Regions from separate parts of the Cedecea sp. B1(4) genome, predicted to be linked through region 2. Evidence: predicted binding sites of a transcription regulator. Region 2 holds the regulator's gene; each other region holds the start of a gene.
The links. The regulator CRP, encoded in region 2, controls carbon source genes, mostly activating them, when cyclic AMP is high. The targets are predictions, from matches to a motif close to ATGTGANNNNNNTCACAT.
Positions count from the first base shown of each region.

Region 1 (6,080 bases), on a different contig from region 2:
CTCTCTTCATCACTTATTAACCGTCAGCGGGACGCTTTATATTTTCCCGGAACAGTGCGGTTCAGTATAGAAATTAACCGGTCGCTGACTGGGGTTAATAGCACCCAGGGCAGGCCAACCAGAGCAATAGAGACTGACCCGACGTAGACATCGGTGAACCAGTGCGCGCCTATCATTATTCTTGGCGAAGAGAAGATAAAGAAGATCGCGAGGGCAATAAGAAACGCTCGTGGGCCGAAATAACGCAGCATAAAACCGGTGAAGATAAGCAGCATCAGGCCGTGATCGCCGGGGAAGCTATCGCTTGAGGCGTCTTTTGTCGGGAAGTGCAGCAGTTCGCTGACGCGATGAATGTCTTTAAAGTACAGCGTAGGGCTGGCGTGCACCACCGGGATAAGGTGGCCGAGCTGGTTGATGACCACGGCGCACAGCAGCATCACCACGCCCATCAGCACCAGGCGGCGGCGGCCAGCGCCGTCTTCATGCAGCCAGAACCAGGAAAACAGCGCGCCCATCGCCAGCAGCGAAATGCCGTCGAAGGCCCGGTTATTGGTGATGGCAATCAGCGTTAAAAAGGTATGGCTCCTAACCAATTCATTATTAAAGAAATGGAACAGCGTGGCGTCAATGTTGAACCAAAATACATGGTTCTCTGGCAGGTACCAGCTAAAGAACAGGGCAATGCCCAGGACGTTCAGCAGCAGGATAAGAGGGAGGCGATTAATCATGGTACAGCTTCTAAATCTCATTACGGGGGCGCAAAGGTAGATGCGCTAACTTAAACGTAGGCTCAACAGGCTGGCTTGCAGGACGTTCCAGTCGGGCTGAGCCGGGTGAATCAATTCGATGCGGCTATCCAGCGGTGGCGAGGGTTGCGTTTCAATATGCAGGTCGTTGCCCTGGCGGTTGATACGTACCAGGCCTTCGGGAATACGCAACACGCCTTTGACTCGCTCAACCGGGGCAAGACGTGCCCACTCCAGCAGGCCAATAGTGTCGAACACGGTTTCTTCATCGAAAATCCAGCCACAGGCGTAATAACCCTGCCCACTGTTCACGCTCCGGCGCCAGCGCTGATGCCCCGGCAGGCTCAGCGCAGCAAGACCATGAGGAACCGATTGAACATGCTGGTGCTCAGGGCTTTGCGGCAGCTCGCGTTGGTTCTGTCTTGGTTTGTCGAGAAGCGCAATGCTGACGGCCCCTTTTTCTACGTGCATAAGTTCGCGGCTGTCGCCATTGTTTTGATACCAGCGCGCTAAAGCGGCCTGGCTTTCCGGCGTGGCGCGATCTTGCTTGTTGGCTACAATGATGTCCGCCGCGGCAAGCTGATCGCGGAAGTTGTCATTATTCAGGGCTTTTTCATCCAGAAGTTGGCGCGAGTCGAGCAGGCAAAGCGTGGCCCGCAGGTCAATCCACGGCTGATATACGTCGGCGGTGAGTATGTCCAGGATTTGTTTTGGGTGGCCAAGGCCGGTAGGTTCAATCAGCAGGCGGTCGGGCTTGCCCTGGCGCAGCAGCGTATTGAGGCCGACCTGCATCGGCAGGCCGTTAACGCAGCACATACAGCCGCCAGGGATCTCTTTCAGCAGCGCACCGCTGTCTGCCAGCAGGGCGCCGTCAATCCCCACTTCGCCAAATTCATTGACCAGCACCGCCCATTTTTCATCGGTGGGCTTGTTGGCCAGTAAATGCAAAATGGTGGTGGTTTTACCGCTGCCCAGAAAGCCGGTAATTAAATTCGTTTTTGTCACGGTGACTCCGGGGGTTTACTACCTGTAAACCACGTCAATCTATCAGTGATTATTCATCATTTACGCTGACTATCCTGACGACAACCCGGAGAAAAGAGAAGCCTTAACGCGGCTTACCGCACGGTAAGACCACGTTAAGCGCATTGATTGTTAACTTAAGCGCAAGTTTTCGACCGCGCCGCGTGCGCCCAGGCGGATGAGTTGCTGCCAGGCGTGCTGCACGTTTTCAACAAACGTTTCGTTTTTGGGCAGGTCATCACCAAAAATTTCGTTCAGGCTGAGGAGAGCGCTGACGCGTTCGTTTTCGCCGCTGTCGCTAACCAGCATCTGGATTTTGCCCTGGAGCGGATCGCGAACGTCAATCGCATGGCCCTGTTCGTCGAGGCCGCTAACGTAGCGCATCCAGCCTGCGATCCCGAGCGCCAGGCATGGCCAACTGCTCCCGTTTGCCAGATGCCAGCGCACGCTTTCCAGCCAGCGCTGAGGGAGCTTCTGACTGCCGTCCATGGCAATTTGCCAGGTACGGTGCTTTAGCGCCGGATTTGCGAACCGCTCGAGCAGGCTGGCGGCGTACTGATTCAAGTCGACGCCCCGAATATTCAGCGTCACCGCCTGCTCCTGCAGCATCAGGTGCTTTGCTACACGGGCAAAATGTTCGTCAGCCATACAATCATTAATATGCGGGTAACCGGCGAGGTAGCCGAGATAAGCCAGAAATGAGTGGCTGCCGTTGAGCATCCGCAGCTTCATCTGCTCGTAGGGCACCACATCGTCAACCATTTCCACCCCGACGGCTTCCCATTCCGGGCGACCGGCGACGAAATTATCTTCGACGACCCACTGAATAAACGGCTCGGCGGCAATGGCGCAGGGATCTTGTACGCCTAGTATTTCGGCAATTTCCTGCAGCGATTCCTCCGTGGCCGCCGGAACAATGCGGTCGACCATGGTGCTGGGGAAGGTGACTTCTTTGGCAATCCATTCTGCCAGCCCGGCGCTTCGACTCTCGGCCATACCCAGAACGGCCTGGCGAACCAGGTGCCCGTTATCAGGAATGTTATCGCAGGATAAGACCGTAAACGGGCTTAGCCCACGCTCACGGCGACGGCTTAGCGCCTCCACAAGTATTCCTGGTACGGAATGCGGAGATTCCGGCGACGCCAGATCGTGAATAATCCGCTCATTGGTAGGATCAAGTTTTCCGCAGGCAGGATCGATGCAGTAGCCTTTTTCAGTCACGGTCAGGGAGACAATGGCGACCTGCGGTTCACAAAACTTCTCTATGAGGGCTTCCATGCCATCTAGCTTCGCATTCAGACATTCTTTCACGGCGCCGATGACCCGCGCCTGGTTTCCCGCCGCCCCTTTTTCCAGCACCGTGAAAAGATGATCCTGTTGCCTGAGATCGTGCATCAGCTTATCGCCGTTAAACAGGCTAATCTCACAGATCCCCCAGTCGCCGCCCAGTTTGTTGAGCACCCGATCGGTGAGCAGGGCCTGATGCGCACGGTGGAAAGCGCCAAACCCAAAATGCACGATACGGGTTTTAAGCGCGCGGCGGTCGTAGTTTGGCCGTTGAACGGTATCCGGAAGTGAAGCGGTGGCAAGGGTATCCATAGAGTCGCATCCTGTGTAGGGAGGTGGGAATCTATGCAGTGTAAAGCTGTATGACAGGAAATAAAATTGGTCTGTTTAGTTAATCGCTTTTGTGTGATGCAGGTCTGATAATAGAGCGGTATGGTGAAATTGGTATAATAACTTTGGTTGTGAGAACAAAAAAAACGCTCCCTAAGAAGCGCTCAGACAGTGATTGACCTCTGACGAGAGGAAAAACACCAGACGATCTATTAAAAACCAGGAAAATCAATTTGTTGATTTTCGGCTGATAATCACAAAGAGGGGAAAAATCACGTTTTTCCCTCTTTGTCAGCAGGCATAACGCGCCCGAAGGAGCGTCATTTATTATTAGTCTGCGCGGCCCATGGAGCGTTTTTCTGCGATATGAATGCGGATTTTTTCCCCGGCAACCATATATTCCGGCACCTGAATCACCAGGCCGGTGGACAGCGTTGCTGGCTTGGTACGGGAGCTGGCGGAAGCGCCTTTGATGCCCGGAGCCGTTTCGATGATTTCCAGATCCACGGTCTGCGGCAGCTCCAGCGCCAGCAGCTGGCCGTCCCAGGTCAGAACCTGCATGTCCGGCATACCGCCTTCGGGAATGAACTGCAGCTCTTCCTCGATCTGGTCTTTGGTGAAGATGTACGGCGTGTAATCTTCTTTATCCATGAACACGTATTCGTTGCCGTCGATATAGGAGAAGTCAACGAAGCGGCGGGTCAGGGTGATGGTGTCAACGATATCATCACCTTTGAAGCGCTCTTCCACTTTCTGCCCGGTGCGAACATCGGAGAAACGCATCTTGTACAGGGTTGCTGCGCCGCGTGCGCTGGGAGCCTGGATATCAATGTCTTTAACAATCAGCAGCTTGCCATTGTAATTGAGTACCATGCCTTTTTTGATTTCGTTAGCTCTTGCCATCGGTGTTTCCTGTCAAAAATTGAGATGCGAAAATATTGCGTCAAAGTACTCGTGAGGCGCGTTTCAGGCAAGCGGATTTAATAAAGAAGCACAAAAGCAAGGGGCTTAAGGCAAACGTGCCGACAACATCCTGCTTTGCCGACACGCCGGTGTCTTAAAGCGCCTTAGCCGCGGCCATCCTTAGGCGCTAAGAAATAGAAAGCAAACGGCAGCGAACATAGAATAGTGAACATGATCGTGTAGATAGTGACCCATGCGCCCTGCATGATAAACATGTCCAGCGTCCACTGTTCCATTGGCCAGTTGTACTGCTCTTCCACGCCTTCAAAGGTCACCTTCGAAATAAGCGACACGACAATAGTGAAAACGATGGCAACCGCGATAAGGAACTTTTTACCTTCTGGCGTACGAAGTTTTGTAAGCATATCAGCCTCCTGGCTGGGAAATGATTAAGCGTAATGGCCCCGACAACCGGGGCCAGGTAATTAAAACGTGACGTTCACTTTGCCCCAGACCGTCCGGCCTGGTTCATTGACCGGGGTATTGGACGAATAGCCAAAGCTGCTATTGCCCGCCAGGTTCAAGTGTTCGCTGTAGGTTTTGTTCAACAGGTTATCGACCCCTGCGCTGAGCTTGATGGCTTTGCTTAGACGGTAAGCAGCGTTGGCGGAAAAAATCGCAAAGCTGCTGCTTTTATCGAAGTCTTTCCCGACCACGTTACCCTCATTCAGCGCCACGCGATGCTGGCTGCTGACCAGCCGCAGCAGGCCGGTGCTGCTCCAGTCCCCTCGCTCCCACGTCAGGCCCAGGCGCGTTTCCAGCGGAGCTATTTGCGGCAGCGGCTGATGGTCACTGGTGTTTTGCCCCCAGGCATACGCCAGGCTTGCGTCCGCCTTCCAGGCTTCGGTCAGCGCGTAGCTCATGCCCATTTCGCCTCCCATAATGGTGGCGTCCACGTTATCTGCCTGACTGACACGGGCGTTACTGGGGTCATAGCGGAAGAGAATAAAATCATTCACCCGGCCAAGGTACGCGGAAACCCAGCTGTTGAAGCGCTCCCCGCTGTACTGGGCGCCAATATCCAGCTGCGTCGTTTTTTCCGTTTTCAGCTTATCGAAGACATTTTTAGTGCCGTCCGGCCCGTAGGTGGGGGAAAACAGCTCCCAGTAATCCGGGAAGCGCTCGGTGTAGCCCACGCCAGCGTACAGCATGACGGGGATATCGCTCAGCGTTTGTTCGTAGCGCACAAAACCTGCCGGTAGCGTTTTGCTCCGCACGCTGGCACCTGCGTCCGTATCATTATTGACGCGAGTTCGATCGAGGCGCGCCCCGCCGATAACTTTGCTGCTGTCGGTGGCATTCCAGGTCAGTTCGCTAAATATACCTGCGTCCTGGAAACGGGCATCCTGCTTCCAGCCGGCGTCCTGTTTGCTGCGGTGGGTGCTTTGCTGCCCGTCGATACCGCTGCGCAGTTCGTAGTCAGACCACAGCCACGTGCCCATCATGCGCCCGCCAACCGTGCGGCGATCGAGCTGCATCGCCATCGCCATCGGCATATTCATGCTCATGGATGAACCCATGTCCATCGAACTGCCCATATCCATGCCCATCGAGGAGGCCATATGCCCGCCGGACATGCCGCTGGGCATTGTCCCCGGCGAGCGCAGGGAATAGTTGTCCATAATATGATTGGCGTAGTTGTAGTAGACGCTACTTTCAAACTTGTTGAACACCTCGCCGATGTTCGACATTTCAAAGCGCGCCCCGAGGCTGTCGCGCCTGAACTGGGAA
Region 1 is NZ_JCAHMZ010000004.1:455,706-461,785, forward strand. Features, by position in the region: gene ACR6JA_RS11740 (phosphatase PAP2 family protein) at 24-728, opposite strand; gene ACR6JA_RS11745 (CobW family GTP-binding protein) at 774-1,751, opposite strand; gene ACR6JA_RS11750 (mannitol dehydrogenase family protein) at 1,902-3,368, opposite strand; gene yeiP (elongation factor P-like protein YeiP) at 3,717-4,289, opposite strand; gene ACR6JA_RS11760 (DUF2534 family protein) at 4,454-4,714, opposite strand; gene ACR6JA_RS11765 (TonB-dependent receptor domain-containing protein) at 4,775-6,080, opposite strand, start outside.
Region 1: the regulator CRP is predicted to act here: its motif matches at 3,460-3,477, upstream of ACR6JA_RS11750 (mannitol dehydrogenase family protein).

Region 2 (6,080 bases):
TTGGCCTGTGCGGTGGCCGGGGCGGCTTTCGATATCATCAACACGCCGGAAGTTCTCAAAGGTGTGGCGGACAAACGTCAGCTTTTCGTTGAACAACTGCAAAAGATAAACGCACAGTTCGATCTTTTCAGCGACATTCGTGGCATGGGACTGTTGATTGGTGCAGAGCTTAACGAGAAGTACAAAGGGCGTGCCCGCGAGTTTCTCTACGCTGGCGCGGCAGAAGGTGTGATGGTATTGAACGCCGGGCCGGACGTTATGCGCTTCGCGCCTTCGCTTATTGTCGAGGACGCGGATATCCTGGAAGGGATGCAGCGTTTCGCCAAAGCGGTTGCCAGCGTGGTAGCCAGCTAAGGCTAACCCGAGCGTCGCAGACGGCGGTTGAGCCAGATCCCATGATGAGGCCGCTGGCGCCAGGCGACCGAGGAGATGGTATGCATGGTGTTCAGGTGGCCAATAATCCGCTGTAAATGCTGCTCCATGGTGCTTAACGGCCCCGTGGGCAGCGTGTCCGATTCCAGGATATTCGCGTCGTTCGACCCGCCAGGCCCGTCATACTCCAGCCTTTGCTGGCATCGCTGTAACCCAATCTCACAAGACTGTAGATATTTCTGCGCCAGGTCCGGCGTCAGCATGTTGTGTTCGCGCGCCAGCGTGGTCATGGCGTTGATATGCTCGACGATGAACTGGCTGTGCGTCACCCAAAGTTTCATGTCTGCCAGGTAGTGGGAGTTAAAGCCTGGCTCCTGCATCGCCTGATTGAGCGAGTTAAACAGCGCATTGTGCGCCTGGTTGACCCGCATACGCTGCCAGGCCAGCGGCGTGGGCTCTGGATCGTTGCTCAATATCAGCCGAATAGCATCCTGATCTGCCTCCAGCGCGTCGTGGGCGTTCTGACGCAATAGGCCGGTTTGCCACTGTGGCCACAGCCAGATCATGCCGCCAAAGGCGATCAGGCAGCCAAGAAGAGTGTCTATGAGCCTGGGAATGATGTAACTCTCGGCGCTGAGGGTAATGAGCTGCAGGGTATATACCGCCGTGACGGTAAAGCCAATGGTGGCCCAGCCGTAGCTTTTGCGGATAAACAGGTAGCTCACCAGCGTAATCATTAACATCGCCAGCAGGGTGTAGCTGTCCGGGACGTGGAAGTGCAGGGTGATACCCGCGATACACAGCCCTGCCATGGTGCCTGCCGCCCTGTGAACAATGCGCACCCGCGTTGCACCGTAGCCGTTTTGCGTCACGAACATCACCGTCATTAGGATCCAATACGGCTTTGGCAGGTGTAAGAAGGAGCCCAGCAGGCTGGCAATGGTCAACATCACACCTAAGCGCGCGGAGCTGCGCAAAGCGGAGGATTTGAACGAGAGATAGCTTTTCAGGGCCGGGAAAAACGGTAAACGGCGTTCCCTGTCCTCCATTAAATCCCTCACGTACAGCGGCCGCTGGGTTTTCAGTACCCGGGCAATGCGGCTGAAGTGGTAATGGCAGAACTGCCCCACTGGATTGTCCGGGTTCTGGCGAGCTATTTTTTCCAGGGCGTCGATCTGCTTATCCATGGTAAAGCGCGTTGGATAGCGGTGATAAAGAATATCGTCTGCCAGCACGCGCAGGCGCGCGGCGATGGTTTGGGCATTCCAGCGGATCACCGCCTCGGCATGGCTTTGCTCGACCAGTTTTTGCACCTCTTCAGGCTGGTGCAGGCTTACCGAAATGTGTTCCTGCAGATCCAGCGCAACCTGGAAAGCGCGTAATAGACGCTTGTAGCCGTTTTGCTGGTTGGCCGATAGCATATGCAGCTGCTGATAGCAGGTGGTGATCAGATCGACGGCTTTTTGTTGGCGGGCCAGCAGCGGCGGCAGCGCTTTTTCCGGGTCGGTATGCTGGGTCAGCAGGCTGTATTTTGCTTCGCAGTAATCTGCCAATTGGCGGTACAGCAGGCTGAGCGACTCCCTGAGCGGCTGTTCGCGCCAAAGCCGGAACCAGAACCAGTTGAAAGCGCCGTACCAGATGGTACCGAAGATATAGAGCACCATCGGTTTCCATATAGGCATGTTACCGGCCATGCTGAGCGTAAAAATAGCGGCGATCAGCGATGCGGGCAGCAGGCGAGCGTGAAGTGAACTGATTTCCGCCGTCACGCCGAGCAGCAGAGCCATGACGATCAATATTGCCGGCAGCGGGATGTGGGTATAGAGCAGCAGAAGCTGCAGGATAAGGCTGCTGAGGGCGAACAGGCTGCCGCCTATAATCAAACGTTTGAAGAAGCGTTTGTGTGGTGTGTCCAGCCCGGCAATGTTGCAGCAGGCGGGAACTAACGAGAAGAGCAGGCCGTTTTGCAGGCTGCCAAGCAGCAGGCCGACAGCCACGGGAAGACACAGCACCAGCGTTTGCCGCAGCGCGTAGTTAACTTCCGGGTGGTAAATTAATCTCTTCCACATAGCCTGAATTGTAGAGACAAAAAAGGCGTGTTACCGAAGCGACACGCCTTTATAAGGGCTAATTAACGGGTGCCGTAAACGACAATCGTTTTACCGTGGGCGGAAATGAGGTTCTGATCTTCCAGCATTTTCAGAATACGGCCAACGGTTTCGCGGGAGCAGCCCACGATCTGACCGATTTCCTGGCGGGTGATTTTGATTTGCATCCCGTCCGGGTGGGTCATGGCATCCGGCTGTTTAGCCAGGTTAAGCAGCGTCTGAGCGATGCGGCCGGTCACGTCGAGGAAGGCAAGGTTGCCAACTTTCTCAGAAGTCACCTGCAGGCGGCGCGCCATCTGGGAAGAAAGACGCATCAGGATATCCGGGTTGACCTGAATCAGCTGACGGAATTTTTTATAGGAAATTTCAGCTACTTCACAGGCTGTTTTGGCACGAACCCAGGCGCTACGCTCCTGACCTTCTTCGAATAAACCTAATTCACCAATGAAATCACCCTGATTCAGATAAGAAAGGATCATCTCCTTGCCTTCTTCATCTTTAATCAGAACAGCTACGGAGCCTTTGACGATGTAGTACAGCGTCTCCGCCTTTTCACCCTGGTGAATCAGCGTGCTCTTCGACGGATACTTATGAATGTGGCAATGAGACAAGAACCATTCGAGAGTCGGGTCTGTTTGCGGTTTGCCAAGCACCATGCGCGGTTATCCTCTGTTATAAACTGGCTACCAAAGACAAGACGTGGAACCTCTTGTCTGGCGTTGCAATCGTGAAATTTTCCCAAGCCCTGGGAGCTGGCGGGCAGGTTAACCCTGCGGCCTGTAATTAGTCGTTTCCTCTGCTTACGGCATAAACGTCTCTGTATCGCAGCAGCATCCGGATTGTTTTAGCATAGCTTTTGGTTAGTGTCTTGTATTGTCTCGTTTCAGCATGACCTGGATCGCCTTACGTTGCCAGTTTTCACGTAGACGCGTAATCTGAAAGAAATTTTTATTACGGGAGTAGGTAAAATGCAGGCACGTGTTAAATGGGTGGAAGGCATGACCTTCCTCGGCGAATCCGCTTCTGGCCACCAAGTTCTGATGGACGGTAACTCCGGGGATAAAGCGCCAAGCCCGATGGAAATGCTGCTGATGGCCGCGGGCGGTTGTAGCTCAATTGACGTGGTGTCGATTCTGCAAAAAGGCCGCCATGATGTGACGGATTGTGAGGTGAAACTGACTTCCGAACGTCGTGAAGAAGCACCGCGTCTGTTTACCCGCATCCATCTGCATTTTGTTGTGACCGGGAAAGAGCTGAAAGAAAGCGCGGTTGCCCGCGCCGTTGAGCTGACCGCAGAGAAATATTGCTCGGTGACGTTGATGCTGGAGAAAGCCGCCGAGATTAGCCACAGCTACGAAATTATTGAAGCGTAAGTAGAAAAGGGCGGTGTAAAGCCGCCCTCACGCTATCAGGCAATTTTCCTGCCTTCCGCCAGCCGCTGCACCAGCGGGGCCATGATCAGCTCCATCGCCAGCCCCATTTTCCCGCCCGGTACCACCAATGTATTGATGTGGGAGATAAACGACCCCTGCAACATCGCCAGCAGATAAGGGAAGTCGATGTCGTCCAGCCCACGGAAGTGAATGACCACGAAGCTTTCGTCCAGCGACGGAATGGCTCGCGCGGCAAACGGGTTAGAGGTGTCTACGGTCGGAACGCGCTGGAAGTTGATATGGGTACGTGAGAACTGCGGCGTAATGAAGTTGATGTAATCGTCCATGGATCGCACTACGGAATCCATCACCGCTTCCCGTGAATGGCCGCGTTCGCTGGTATCGCGCACCAGTTTCTGAATCCATTCCAGGTTAACGATGGGCACCACGCCTACCAGTAAATCGACGCAGTCGGCGACGTTATGTTGAGGGGTGACTACACCGCCGTGCAGGCCTTCGTAAAACAGGACGTCAGTGGGCTCCGGGAGCGGCTGCCAGGGCGTAAAAGTGCCCGGCACTTGGTTCCACGGCACCGCTTCATCGTAGGTATGCAGGTATTTACGTGCTTGCCCTTTGCCGGTCTGGCCGTATTCGATAAAAGTTCGTTCCAGTAACCCGAAGTCGTTGGCGTCTGGCCCAAAGTAACTAATATGGCGGCCAGCATCGCGTGCCTTGCGGATGGCCATGTCCATTTCCGGGCGGGTATAGCGGTGGAAACTGTCGCCTTCAACTTCGGCGGCGCGCAGGTTGAGCTGCTGGAAAATCTTGCGGAAAGCGAGGCTGGTGGTCGTGGTACCGGCGCCGCTGGAACCTGTGACCGCAATAACCGGGTGTTTGGCTGACATAGGGTGAAAACTCCGTGAGGGATCGGAAAAGAGATCTGTATCTGCTTGTTATACTTTTCAGCCAGTATAGATCACCCTGCCAGTCAGCGGTCAGCCGCGAAACTGCCCGCGCGGCATAATGTTCACCGTTTCATGGAGTTCAGACCAAACCAGCACGGCCTCGCCGTTTTGTAACTGGCGCTTCACGTCGGCGACTTTTTGCGTCAACGAGCGCTCCTGCTCACCATAATCGGTGCCTTCCCGTAATACAAAAGATTCAATCAAATTGTCGAGCGTTTCAGGGTCGAGATCTTGCCAGGGAATGATCATTTCAGTGGTCCAGGAAGCGGGTTAGCCAATCGGGAATGCGCTGCTCAAGCCACATCTGTGGGCGCAGCAGAGTCCCGCCGACAAAGCCAACATGGCCGCCGTAAGTCGTGAGCTGGTAGTGGATATTGGGCGGCAGCGTTTCGCGATCCGGGATGACGTGGTGATCCATAAACGGGTCGTCTTTGGCGTGGATAATCAGCGTCGGAGCGGCAATTTCCGGCAAAAGCGGCATGGCGCTGCACTGGCGATAGTAGTCCAGCGCGTCGGCAAAGCCATGGATCTTCGAGGTAATTAAGTCATCGAACTCGCGAATGCGGCGCAGGCTTTTCAGCTTGCGGAGGTCGATAGGCAGCGAGCCAGGGTAGCTCTTCAGCTTACGGGCGGCATTTTTCTTCAGCAGATTCAGCAGGTAATGCTGGTAGACGCGCGAGAAGCCCTGCTCCATGTGGTAGCAACACTGCTCAAGCATCAGCGGGGCGGAAACAATCACGCCTGCTTTCAGCGTGCAGGCAGCGCCCTGTTTTGCCATCAGGCAGGCGAGCATGTTCCCACCCAGCGAAAAACCAACTGCGGCGGTGGGGACTTCACCGTAGCGCTGATTTAACCATTCGAGAAAGTAAGTGCCGTCTTCGGTTTCGCCGGAGTGATAAATGCGTTCTTTACGGTTCGGCACGCCGCTGCAGCCGCGAAAATGCATCACCACGCCCAGCCAGCCGCGTTTTTTCGCCGCTTCTATCATGCCGTGAGCATAGGGGCTGTGGAGGCTGCCTTCCAGTCCGTGAAACACGACCAGGCGAGGTTTGTGCATAGCGGTTTGCGGATCTTCGCTCCACGCAAGATCGACAAAATCCCCGTCCGGCATATCCAGTCGCTGCCAGTGGGGTTTGAAATTGATTCGACGACGAATCAAACGTGGGATCATGGTTTGCAGATGCGGGTTACTGAGTCCGCGCATCGGGCGGAAATCGTCACCTTCATCATGATGAATATTCAATTCTAAAGGACTTGTACTG
Region 2 is NZ_JCAHMZ010000007.1:12,874-18,953, reverse strand. Features, by position in the region: gene argD (bifunctional acetylornithine/succinyldiaminopimelate transaminase) at 1-354, shown strand, start outside; gene ACR6JA_RS15440 (YccS/YhfK family putative transporter) at 357-2,441, opposite strand; gene crp (cAMP-activated global transcriptional regulator CRP) at 2,504-3,136, opposite strand; gene ACR6JA_RS15430 (OsmC family protein) at 3,449-3,853, shown strand; gene ACR6JA_RS15425 (phosphoribulokinase) at 3,889-4,758, opposite strand; gene ACR6JA_RS15420 (YheU family protein) at 4,849-5,067, opposite strand; gene ACR6JA_RS15415 (hydrolase) at 5,069-6,080, opposite strand, start outside.

Region 3 (6,080 bases), on a different contig from region 2:
ATTGGTCTGACTCCGCAAACTATCGCCCGCTTCCGGGAGCGTTTTAACGCGCCGGTTGAAGTCCTGCACTCCGGGCTGAATGACAGTGAAAGGCTCAGCGTGTGGCTAAAAGCACGGAGCGGTGAGGCGGCCATCGTCATTGGGACCCGTTCTTCTCTGTTCACGCCGTTCTGCCGTCTCGGCGTCATTGTCATCGATGAGGAACATGACAGCTCCTATAAACAGCAGGAAGGCTGGCGCTATCACGCTCGCGATTTAGCCGTTTACCGGGCGCATGCTGAAAACATTCCGATCATTCTCGGCTCGGCAACGCCAGCATTAGAAACTCTGCACAATGTTCAGGTGGGAAAATATCGCCAGCTACGCCTGACTAAACGTGCTGGAAACGCACGCCCGGCTCACCAGCAGGTTGTTGACCTGAAAGGGCAGCAGCTCAAAGCCGGCTTAGCCCCTGCACTGCTCAAAAAGATAGGCGAGCATCTTGCCGCAGATAACCAGGTGATCCTTTTCCTTAACCGCCGCGGCTTCGCACCTGCCCTGCTCTGCCACGAATGCGGCTGGATTGCGGAATGCGCACGGTGCGATCATTACTACACGCTGCACCAGGGCCAGCGCCATCTGCGTTGCCACCATTGCGACAGCCAGCGCGCGATCCCGCAGCAGTGCCCGCAGTGCGGCTCCACGCATCTGGTTCCGGTGGGAATGGGGACCGAACAACTTGAACACAGCCTTGAGCCGCTGTTCCCGAACGTACCGATTTCCCGCATCGACCGCGATACCACCAGCCGCAAAGGCGCACTGGAACAGCAGTTGGCCGAAGTGCACCGGGGCGGCGCGAGAATTCTTATCGGCACACAAATGCTGGCTAAAGGGCACCACTTCCCTGATGTCACGCTGGTCGCCTTACTCGACGTAGACGGCGCGCTTTTCTCCGCAGATTTCCGTGCCGCCGAACGCTTTGCCCAGCTCTACGTCCAGGTTTCTGGTCGAGCGGGGCGAGCCGGTAAGCAAGGTGAAGTCCTGCTGCAAACGCACCATCCTGAACACCCTTTGCTGCAAACTCTGCTGACCAAAGGCTACGATGCGTTTTCAAGCCAGGCATTGAGCGAGCGCCAAACGGTATTTTTGCCGCCGTACACCAGCCATGTATTGATTCGGGCCGAAGATCAGAACAACCACCAGGCCCCGCTATTTTTGCAGCAGTTGCGTAATCTGCTGGAGGCCAGCCCGCTGCGCGATGAGCAGCTCTGGATCATGGGGCCAGTCCCCTCGCTGCAGCCCAAACGCGGCGGGCGTTTTCGCTGGCAAATATTGTTGCAGCATCCATCGCGCGGGCGCCTGCAAAAACTGGTCAGCCATTCACTCACGCTGATCAACACGCTCCCCGAAGCCCGGAAAGTAAAATGGATGCTGGATGTCGACCCTATCGACGGGTAGCACAATCGGGCTGGTTATGCGAAGCCGATCGAAAAATCTAATACTCATCACATTTCTTGTGAAAAATTTGTAACCGCTTACAGCCAACTTCTGCTAAGAATGTGATGACTGTCAGACACACAGGAGTGTTGACGATAGCGGCGTGCATGTGAGGAGAAGAAGTGAAGCCGAAGAAACCGGTGGTGAATGCCACCATGAAAGATGTCGCCGTGCAGGCAAAAGTGTCTACTGCAACGGTATCCCGCGCCTTAATGAACCCGGACAAAGTTTCACAAAGTACCCGTAATCGCGTGGAACAGGCGGCGATTGAAGTGGGGTATTTGCCTCATTCTCTGGGGCGTAACATCAAACGCAGCGAATCACGCACTATTCTGGTCATCGTGCCGGATATCTGCGATCCGTTTTTCAGCGAAATCATCCGCGGTATTGAAGTTACCGCAGCTTCACACGGCTATCTCGTGCTGATTGGCGATTGCGCCCACCAAAATCAGCAGGAAAAAACCTTCATCGACCTGATCATCACCAAACAAATTGATGGCATGCTGCTGCTGGGCTCACGCCTGCCGTTTGACGCCAGCAAAGAAGAGCAACGCAATCTGCCGCCGATGGTCATGGCCAATGAGTTTGCCCCTGAGCTGGAACTGCCCACGGTGCATATCGACAATCTGACCGCCGCCTTTAACGCCGTTTACTATCTGCAAGAGCTCGGGCATCAGCGCATTGCCTGTATTGCCGGGCCTGAAGAAATGCCGCTTTGCCATTATCGCTTACAGGGATACGTTCAGGCACTTCGCCGCAATGGCATCGTCGTCGATCCTCACTATATTGCGCGCGGTGATTTTACCTATGAAGCAGGCGCCGCAGCGCTGGCACAGCTTATTGCCCTGCCCGAACCCCCAACCGCCATTTTCTGCCATAGCGACGTGATGGCGCTAGGGGCGCTGTCTCAGGCAAAGCGCAGCGGGCTTAAAGTCCCGGAAGATTTATCGATTATGGGCTTCGACGATATTGCCCTGTCGCAGTTCTGTGACCCGCCCCTCACCACCGTCGCACAACCCCGTTTCGATATTGGTAAGGAAGCTATGCTGCTATTGCTGGACAACATGAACGGCCAAAACGTTAACAGCGGCTCACGCCTGCTGGACTGCGATCTTATTGAGCGAGGCAGCACTGCCGCGCCCGGCAGCAGAAATTGAGCCGTTTTTAAGACTGCATAAACTGGTCAAAGCCCCGCCCCTTAAGTAACATGGCGGACTGATAAACGAATAAAGACAGCGAAACGATAGTGGCACAACGAGATTATGTAAGCCGCGGGCAATCGGCAGGGACGCGGCGCAAAAAAAGTACACCCCGCAAAAAGCAACGTAGTCTGCCCTCCGTCTCTCCAACGATGGTTGCCATTGCGGCCGCAGTCGTGGTGGCCTTTGTCGGCGCTCTTTACTTTATTACTCACCATAAGAAAGAAGAGATTGACGCGCTCCCTGGCCACAAAGTGACCGGCAATGGCTTGCCGCCAAAACCGGAAGAGCGCTGGCGTTACATTAAAGAGCTGGAAAACCGCCAGCCTGGCGTACGTGCGCCTACCGAACCTACCGCCGGCGGCGAAGTCATGAACCAAAGCCAGCTAACCAACGAACAGCGCCAGTTGCTGGAGCAAATGCAGGCGGATATGCGCCAGCAGCCTACGCAGCTGAATGAAGTCCCGTGGAATGAGCAAACCCCTGCCCAGCGCCAGCAAACGCTGCAGCGCCAGAAACAGATTGTGCAGCAAACTCAGCCTGTGCAACAGCAGCAGTGGAACACGCAGACGCAGCAGCCTCGCGTTCAGCAGCGTGTAGCGGAACAGCCATACCAGCAGCCAAAAACTGTGCCGCAGCAACAGCCGAAAACCTCTACGGCAAATAATCAGCAGCCGTATCAGGATCTGCTGCAAACGCCACCACACAGCCAGCAAAAAGCGCCACAGCAAACCAAACCGGTTCAGCGTGAAGCTCAGCCTGCACCAATTACGCGTGAGCCAGAAGTGGCTAAGCAGACTCCTGCTGCTCAGGAGAAAAAAGATGAAAAACGCTGGATGGTGCAGTGTGGTTCATTTAAAGGTAGCGAACAGGCGGAAACCGTTCGTGCTCAGCTGGCGTTTGAAGGCTTTGACTCCCGCATTACCACCAATAACGGCTGGAACCGCGTCGTCATTGGGCCAATCAAAGGTAAAGAGAATGCCGATGGCACTATCAATCGGCTGAAGATGGCTGGACATACCAGCTGTATTCGTCTTGCCGCCGGGGGTTGAAACCCCAGAATTGCCCCCCATTTATAATGGCATTAGGCCCTGCGCACCGCGCAGGGCTCCTGTTTAGCTGATGCAAAAGGGGTCCGATCGTGACAACAATAGTAAGTGTACGTCGTAACGGCCATGTGGTTATTGCCGGAGATGGTCAGGCCACGCTGGGTAACACCGTCATGAAAGGTAACGTCAAAAAAGTACGTCGCCTGTACAACGATAAAGTGATCGCGGGTTTTGCCGGCGGTACTGCGGATGCCTTCACGCTGTTCGAACTGTTTGAGCGCAAACTGGAAATGCATCAGGGTCACCTGGTGAAAGCCGCCGTTGAGCTGGCGAAAGACTGGCGTACCGACCGCATGCTGCGCAAGCTTGAAGCGCTGCTGGCCGTGGCCGACGAAAGCGCGTCGCTGATCATCACCGGTAACGGCGATGTCATCCAGCCTGAAAACGATCTGATTGCCATTGGCTCCGGCGGCCCGTACGCCCAGGCCGCAGCCCGTGCCCTTCTGGAAAATACCGAAATGGGCGCGCGCGATATCGCTGTGAAAGCGTTGGATATTGCAGGTGATATCTGCGTTTATACCAACCACTTCCATACCATCGAAGAATTACCGTCTAAAGCGTAAGGATCTCCCATGTCTGAAATGACCCCACGCGAAATTGTTAGCGAGCTGAATAAACACATTATCGGCCAGGACAACGCTAAGCGCTCCGTCGCTATCGCCTTACGTAACCGCTGGCGCCGTATGCAGCTTGATGAAGAGCTGCGCCATGAAGTTACCCCTAAAAACATTTTGATGATCGGCCCAACCGGCGTGGGTAAAACCGAAATTGCCCGCCGCCTGGCAAAACTGGCCAACGCGCCGTTCATCAAAGTTGAAGCGACCAAATTCACTGAAGTCGGCTATGTGGGTAAAGAAGTGGACTCCATTATCCGCGATCTGACCGATGCTGCAGTCAAAATGGTACGCATGCAGTCTATCGAGAAGAACCGCTACCGCGCTGAAGAAATGGCCGAAGAGCGTATTCTCGACGTGCTGATCCCACCGGCGAAGAACAACTGGGGTCAGGCGGAAGCCCAGCAGGAACCTTCTGCGGCTCGCCAGTCGTTCCGCAAGAAACTGCGCGAAGGCCAACTGGATGATAAAGAGATTGAAATCGATCTCGCCGCTGCGCCGATGGGCGTAGAAATTATGGCTCCTCCTGGCATGGAAGAGATGACCAGCCAGCTACAGTCCATGTTCCAGAACCTGGGCGGCCAGAAGCAAAAACCACGCAAGCTGAAAATCAAAGATGCGATGAAGCTGCTGGTGGAAGAAGAAGCGGCGAAGCTGGTGAACCCGGAAGAGCTGAAGCAGGACGCCATCGACGCAGTTGAACAGCACGGGATCGTGTTTATCGACGAAATCGACAAAATTTGTAAGCGCGGCGGCAACAGTTCCGGCCCGGATGTGTCCCGCGAAGGCGTACAGCGTGACCTGCTGCCGCTGGTAGAAGGCTGCACCGTATCCACCAAGCACGGCATGGTAAAAACTGACCACATTCTGTTTATCGCGTCCGGCGCATTCCAGGTTGCCAGCCCGTCAGACCTGATTCCTGAGCTGCAGGGGCGTTTGCCTATCCGCGTTGAGCTGCAGGCGCTGACCGTGGACGATTTCGAGCGTATCCTGACCGAACCTAACGCCTCCGTGACCGTACAGTACAAAGCGCTGATGGCAACCGAAGGCGTGAACATCGACTTTACCGAGGACGGTATTCGTCGTATTGCTCAGGCTGCCTGGCAGGTAAACGAATCTACCGAAAACATCGGGGCGCGTCGCCTTCACACCGTGCTTGAACGTCTGATGGAAGATATCTCCTATGACGCCAGCGAGTTAGATGGTCAGTCCATCCTGATCGATGCCGAATACGTCGGTAAACATCTGGATGAGCTGGTTGCAGATGAAGACCTGAGCCGTTTTATCCTATAATCCGGCTAACGCATTTTCTTCATTTGAAATGGAGGGCTTATGCCCTCCATTTTTTTATCTAAACTGGCAACCAAATAATGAGCGATTCGCAACCTACAAGTGTCACCCAGGCCTGGCTGGAAAGCCTTCGCCCACGCACGCTGCCTCTGGCGTTTGCTTCAATCGTCTGCGGTTCGGCCCTGACTTACTGGCAAGGTGTCTTTGACCCGGCTGTGGCGCTGCTGGCGCTTCTGACCGCCGGACTTTTGCAGATCCTGTCGAACCTCGCCAATGACTATGGCGACGCGGTCAAAGGCAGCGACAAAGAAGACCGTCTCGGGCCACTACGCGGGATGCAAAAAGGAATGATTACTCAGGCGCAGATGAAACGTGCGCTGGTCATCACCGTC
Region 3 is NZ_JCAHMZ010000009.1:25,521-31,600, forward strand. Features, by position in the region: gene priA (primosomal protein N') at 1-1,437, shown strand, start outside; gene cytR (DNA-binding transcriptional regulator CytR) at 1,599-2,633, shown strand; gene ftsN (cell division protein FtsN) at 2,723-3,727, shown strand; gene hslV (ATP-dependent protease subunit HslV) at 3,817-4,347, shown strand; gene hslU (ATP-dependent protease ATPase subunit HslU) at 4,357-5,691, shown strand; gene menA (1,4-dihydroxy-2-naphthoate polyprenyltransferase) at 5,769-6,080, shown strand, end outside.
Region 3: the regulator CRP is predicted to act here: its motif matches at 1,537-1,554, upstream of cytR (DNA-binding transcriptional regulator CytR).

Region 4 (6,080 bases), on a different contig from region 2:
CGCAGTCGGCGAGCGCAGACCATACGCCAATGCGGGCCAACTGCTGCCGGGTGCCCTGGGCGAGCGCGATGGCTCTGGCATCAAACCCCGGATGAGCGGCTGAGTCCGGGGCAATCGCCTCGATGAGGTGCACCGGCAATTTTCCCTGGGTGAGGGTCGATATGGCTAATGCCAGCGTCGCCCCTGCCATCCCGCCGCCAACAATGATGACGCTCATGGCTGACGCGCCGCTGCCATCAGCGCTTCGATATCGTCTGCCGACTTCACCACGCTGGCGGTCAAGTTCTCGTTGCCGTCTTTGGTGATCACAATGTCGTCTTCAATGCGGATGCCAATGCCACGGTACTGCGCGGGCACGTCCGCATCCGGAGCAATATAAAGCCCAGGTTCGACGGTGATGACCATCCCCGGCTCCAGCACGCGTGACCTGTCCTGCCCATAAGCGCCCACGTCGTGCACGTCCAGCCCCAGCCAGTGGCTCAGGCCATGCATAAAGAACGCGCGGTGGGCGTTATTGGCTATCAGATGATCAATATCGCCTTTCAGAATACCGAGCTTCACCAGCCCCTTAACCATGACGCGCACCACTTCCGTCGTCACTTCCTGCATGGACGTGCCCGGTCGGTAGAGTTTTAGCGAGGTTTCGAGCGATTCCAGCACGATGTCATAAATTTCACGCTGCGCCGGGCTGAATTTGCCGTTAACAGGGAAAGTGCGCGTGATGTCTCCGGCGTAGCTTTGGTATTCACATCCGGCGTCTATCAGCACCAGATCTCCGTCGCGCAGTTCACTTTCGTTTTCGGTGTAATGCAGAATGCAACCGTTCTCACCGCCACCCACAATGGTGGTGTACGAAGGATAACGCGCGCCTTGGCGAGTAAACTCGTGGTGAATTTCACCCTCGAGCTGATATTCAAACATTCCCGGGCGGCAGGCCTGCATGGCACGAGTATGCGCCAGCGCGGAAATCTCCCCGGCACGACGCATAACGGCAATCTCTTCTTCGGATTTGAAGAGGCGTAGTTCGTGTACAGTCGGGCGCCAGTCGGTCAGGGTTGCGGGCGCAGCGAGATTTTGACGCGAACCACGACGCAACTTATCCAGCGCGGCAAAAACGATGTTATCCGCATATTCGTACTCGCCCTGAGCGTGGTAAACCACATCCAGGCCGTTTAGCAGGAGATGTAATTGCTCACCGATTTCGCTGAAGGCCAGCGCGCGATCCACCCCTAACTTCTGCGGGGCAGCGTCCTGGCCAAGCCTGCGGCCAAACCAAATTTCTGCACTTTTATCCCGCACGCGGTTGAACAGCACGCTGTGATTATGCGACTCATCGCTTTTAATGAGCACCAGCACGGCTTCCGGCTCGTTAAAGCCGGTGAAGTACCAAAAATCGCTGCTCTGCCGATAAGGGTATTCGCTGTCGGCATTGCGGGTCGCTTCCGGGGCCGCGAAAATTAACGCAGCGCTGCCGGGCACCATTTTCGCCAGTAGCGCCTGACGGCGGCGAAGAAATTCCTGCTGGGTCATCACATCCCCTGATTTTTTGATTGTTAGTGGAGCGTAGGTTTGCGTACCTCTGGCGCGGTCGGTGCCGCGTGAGTAAAGGTGTCGTGGCACAGCAGCGCGGCAACACGCACATACTCAATGATCTCTTCGAGCGACATCTCCAACTCTTCCTGGTCTTCGTCCTCGTCGTAACCCAGCTGGGCAATATTACGCAGATCGTCAATGGCTTCGCCGGTTTCACCGGTGACTTTGTCGAGCTTGCTCTGCATAACGCCGAGGCCCAACAGGAAGTGGTTTACCCAGCCGGAAAGCGCATCGGCGCGATCGAAAACGGAGACATCATCCCCGTCCGGCAGGTAAAGCTGGAACAGGAAGCCTTCGTCTTCCAGCGCATCGCCAATGGCGCAGTGCATCTGGCGCAGCGGATCTGCGAGGTTCTGGCTAAAGGCCAAGCCTTCGTTAGTCAGGTCATGCAGCAGCGTTTGCCAGCTGGTGTCTTTGTTACCACCGCACAGCATGCCGCTGATCAAGCCGTGCATTTCTGCAGGCGTCAGACCCACACCCTGTTGGTTCAAAAGTTGGCCGACTAAGTCGTAGTCCGGCATTGCGTTCTGTATTGACATGCGCATTCGTCATCGTTGGCAGGAATAGTGTGTGTTATGCTACCACCAGGACCCCCGCAGATACCAGAAAAGGGCTTGTATCTTGATATCGGGATAGCTATAGTGGCGCCCCTTCCGCTACCGGGGCCGGTAGCGTAAAGGCAGGCGAGTAAACAGCAGGAAGGTGGCATGTCTGCACAACCAGTCGATATTCAAATTTTCGGTCGTTCATTGCGCGTGAATTGTCCGCCTGAACAACAGGATGCGCTGAATCAGGCTGCGGAAGAGCTGAATCAGCGGTTGCAAGATTTAAAAGTTCGCACTAGAGTCACAAATACCGAGCAGCTGGTGTTCATCGCAGCACTTAACATTTGCTACGAACTGGCTCAGGAAAAGTCGAAAACCCGTGACTACGCCGCCAATATGGAAGAGCGTATTCGGATGCTACAGCAGACCATCGAACAAGCATTGCTTGAGCAAGGTCGCATTGCAGACCGACAGGGTCCAAAGTTTGAATAACACTTCGCAGTTGACTGTGGTAGAGTAACTTCGAAGACAAAATTTCTCTGAGATGTTTGCAAGCGGGCCAGTCCCCTGAGCCGATATTTCATACCACAAGAGTGTGGCGCTCCGCGGTTGGTGAGCATGCTCGGTCCGTCCGAGAAGCCTTAAAACCATGACGACACACTCACCTTGAACCAAGGGTTCAAGGGTTACAGCCTGCGGCGGCATCTCGGAGATTCCCTCTTTACTACCCGACCATCATGACGCATACCCCGTTAACCTCAACGCTTCGTCAGGACATTCGCCAAACGATTCGGCAGCGACGCCGGTCGCTCACTCCCCCAGAACAACAAACCTTTGCCCTACAGGCTGCTGAACGCATGCTGGCGTTTGAGCCGGTTATTCGTGCTCAGACCGTAGCGTTGTTTCTCTCGTTCGACGGGGAACTGAATACCACCCCGCTGATTCAGTCTTTATGGCAGGCAGGCAAAAACGTTTATCTCCCGGTGCTTCATCCTTTTAGCCCCGGCAACCTGCTGTTTTTACGCTACACGCCGCAAAGTAACCTGGTCACCAATCGCCTGAAAATTCTTGAGCCTAAGCTGGATGTTCGCGACGTGCTGCCGCTGAATAAGCTGGATGTACTGGTCACGCCGCTGGTGGCCTTCGATGAAACAGGCCAGCGTCTGGGGATGGGCGGCGGGTTTTACGACAGAACGCTGCAGAACTGGCAGCAGCACGGTTTCTACCCGGTTGGCCTGGCGCATGATTGCCAGCAGGTGGAGACGTTGCCGGTAGAACAGTGGGATATTCCTTTGCCTGCCGTGGTGACGCCATCGCGCCTTTGGCAGTGGTGATGCCCCTTCCCCCTTCGGGGAAGAGGCCATGGTCAGATCAGTACAGCAGACGGGCGCGGATAGTGCCCGGAATCGCTTTCATTGACTTCAGCGCTTTCTCAGCCACATCTTCCGGCGCATCAATATCAATTACTACGTAACCCATGTGCGGCGTGGTCTGCAGGAACTGAGCGGCAATGTTGATACCCTGCTCAGCAAAGATCTGGTTAAGCGCGGTCAGAATGCCAGGGCGGTTCTCATGAATGTGCAGCAGGCGGCTGCTGGTGCCCCCGTGCAGCGGCAGAGAAACTTCTGGGAAGTTAACCGCAGACAACGTAGAGCCGTTATCCGAGTATTTCGCCAGTTTGCCCGCCACTTCCAGGCCGATGTTTTCCTGCGCTTCCTGAGTTGAGCCGCCGATGTGCGGGGTCAGGATCACGTTGTCAAACTCGCACAGCGGAGAGTTAAACGGATCGCTGTTGGTGGCCGGTTCGGTCGGGAAGACGTCGATAGCCGCACCAGACAGATGCTTGCTCGAAAGCGCACCGCACAGAGCAGGAATATCTACCACCGTACCGCGAGAGGCGTTGATCAGCAGCGAGCCCGGCTTCATCAAGGCCAGCTCGTTCGCACCAATCATGTTTTTGGTAGAAGCGTTTTCCGGCACGTGCAGACTAACCACATCGCTCATATTCAGCAGGTCGGAGAGATGCTGAACCTGAGTCGCGTTGCCCAGCGGCAGCTTGTTTTCGATATCGTAGAAGTAGACGTGCATCCCCAGGGATTCAGCCAAAATCCCCAGTTGCGTACCGATGTGGCCGTAGCCAATGATGCCCAGCTTTTTACCACGGGCCTCAAAAGAGCCTACCGCCAGCTTGTTCCACACGCCACGGTGAGCTTTGGCGTTAGCTTCAGGAATGCCACGCAGCAACAGCAGCAATTCACCAATCACCAGTTCGGCAACGGAACGGGTGTTCGAGAACGGGGCGTTAAACACCGGAATACCGCGCTTCGCCGCCGCATCCAGATCAACCTGGTTGGTGCCGATGCAGAAGCAGCCTACAGCCACCAGTTTTTCAGCCGCGGCAAAGATCTCTTCGGTCAAATGGGTGCGGGAGCGCAGGCCAATGAAGTGAGCATCACGGATCGACTCTTTGAGCGCTTCGGAATCCAGCGCGCCTTTATGGAATTCAATGTTGGTGTATCCTGCTGCACGGAGGCTGTCTACCGCCTTCTGGTGCACGCCTTCCACAAGCAGGAATTTAATTCTGTCTTTATCCAGTGATACTTTTGCCATTTCCCGACCCTATTTTCAGTGCTGTTGTATTCGTTTTTAGGCGGTGATGCGCCACCGCCTATAAGTTACCCTTCTGTCAAAATATCAAAATCTACGTTTGGGGCAATATGAACGATTGCGTCGCCGTATCGTCAGGCGGGAATAAGGCGGTGAGAGTCAGAATAAAATGCTGAGCGGGAGAGTGAACCAGGTATGAATCACAGCACTGTTACCGAAATGTGATATATGTCACCAAATATGCGGTTAAAATAATTTGTCATTTTTTATACGGTTTTTTGGGGCGCCGAACGCGCCCCGGTCAGATCATTTCACGATGGTTTTTACGCCGTCAGCGGTACCGATCAGCGCCACATCCGCGCCACGGTTCGCAAACAGGCCCACGGTAACAACACCGGGCATACCGTTGATGATGTTTTCCAGCTTCATCGGCTCCATGATGCTCAAACCATGCACATCCAGAATGATGTTACCGTTGTCCGTGACCACGCCTTGACGGTACTCCGGGCGACCACCCAGTTTTACCAGTTCACGCGCGACGGCGCTGCGCGCCATAGGAATCACTTCCACCGGCAGCGGGAAGTTACCGAGAATATCAACCTGCTTGGAGGCGTCCGCGATGCAAACAAACTTGTCGGCAACGGAGGCGATGATTTTCTCGCGGGTCAGCGCTGCACCACCGCCTTTAATCATCTGCATCTGATGGTTGATCTCATCGGCACCGTCGACGTAGACGCCTAATGAATCCACCTCGTTGAGATCGAAAACGGGGATCCCAAGACTTTTCAGTTTCGCGGTGGAAGCGTCGGAGCTGGAAACAGCACCTTCAATCTGGTGTTTGATGGTGCCCAAAGCATCAATAAAATGCGCGGCGGTTGAGCCCGTGCCCACGCCCACAATGGTGCCCGGCTGCACGTACTGGAGTGCTGCCCATCCGACTGCTTTTTTCAGTTCATCCTGCGTCATAATTTTATGCCTGTGATGTGGAAACTGACGCGCATTATAGAGCATGCGTCGGAAAATTGTCCCCGGCTTTGCCGCAATGCAAACCCCATCACGTTCAAACACACTGTCAGCTTGCTGATTTGGTCTGAATCAGCGGCAAATTTATGTCATAGTGACTGCACGACGAAATCAGGAGCAGATGAACAACAATGAAACGCCCGGACTACAGAACGCTGCAGGCGCTGGATGCGGTAATTCGTGAACGAGGATTTGAGCGTGCGGCGCAGAAGCTGTGCATTACTCAGTCGGCGGTGTCACAACGTATCAAGCAACTGGAAACGATGTTCGGCCAGCCATTGTTGGTGCGCACCGTGCCGCCCCGTCCCACCG
Region 4 is NZ_JCAHMZ010000006.1:247,474-253,553, forward strand. Features, by position in the region: gene ubiH (2-octaprenyl-6-methoxyphenyl hydroxylase) at 1-217, opposite strand, end outside; gene pepP (Xaa-Pro aminopeptidase) at 214-1,530, opposite strand; gene ACR6JA_RS13805 (YecA/YgfB family protein) at 1,554-2,132, opposite strand; gene zapA (cell division protein ZapA) at 2,301-2,630, shown strand; RNA gene ssrS (6S RNA) at 2,672-2,855, shown strand; gene ACR6JA_RS13820 (5-formyltetrahydrofolate cyclo-ligase) at 2,876-3,472, shown strand; gene serA (phosphoglycerate dehydrogenase) at 3,510-4,748, opposite strand; gene rpiA (ribose-5-phosphate isomerase RpiA) at 5,052-5,711, opposite strand; gene argP (DNA-binding transcriptional regulator ArgP) at 5,900-6,080, shown strand, end outside.
Region 4: the regulator CRP is predicted to act here: its motif matches at 4,965-4,982, upstream of serA (phosphoglycerate dehydrogenase).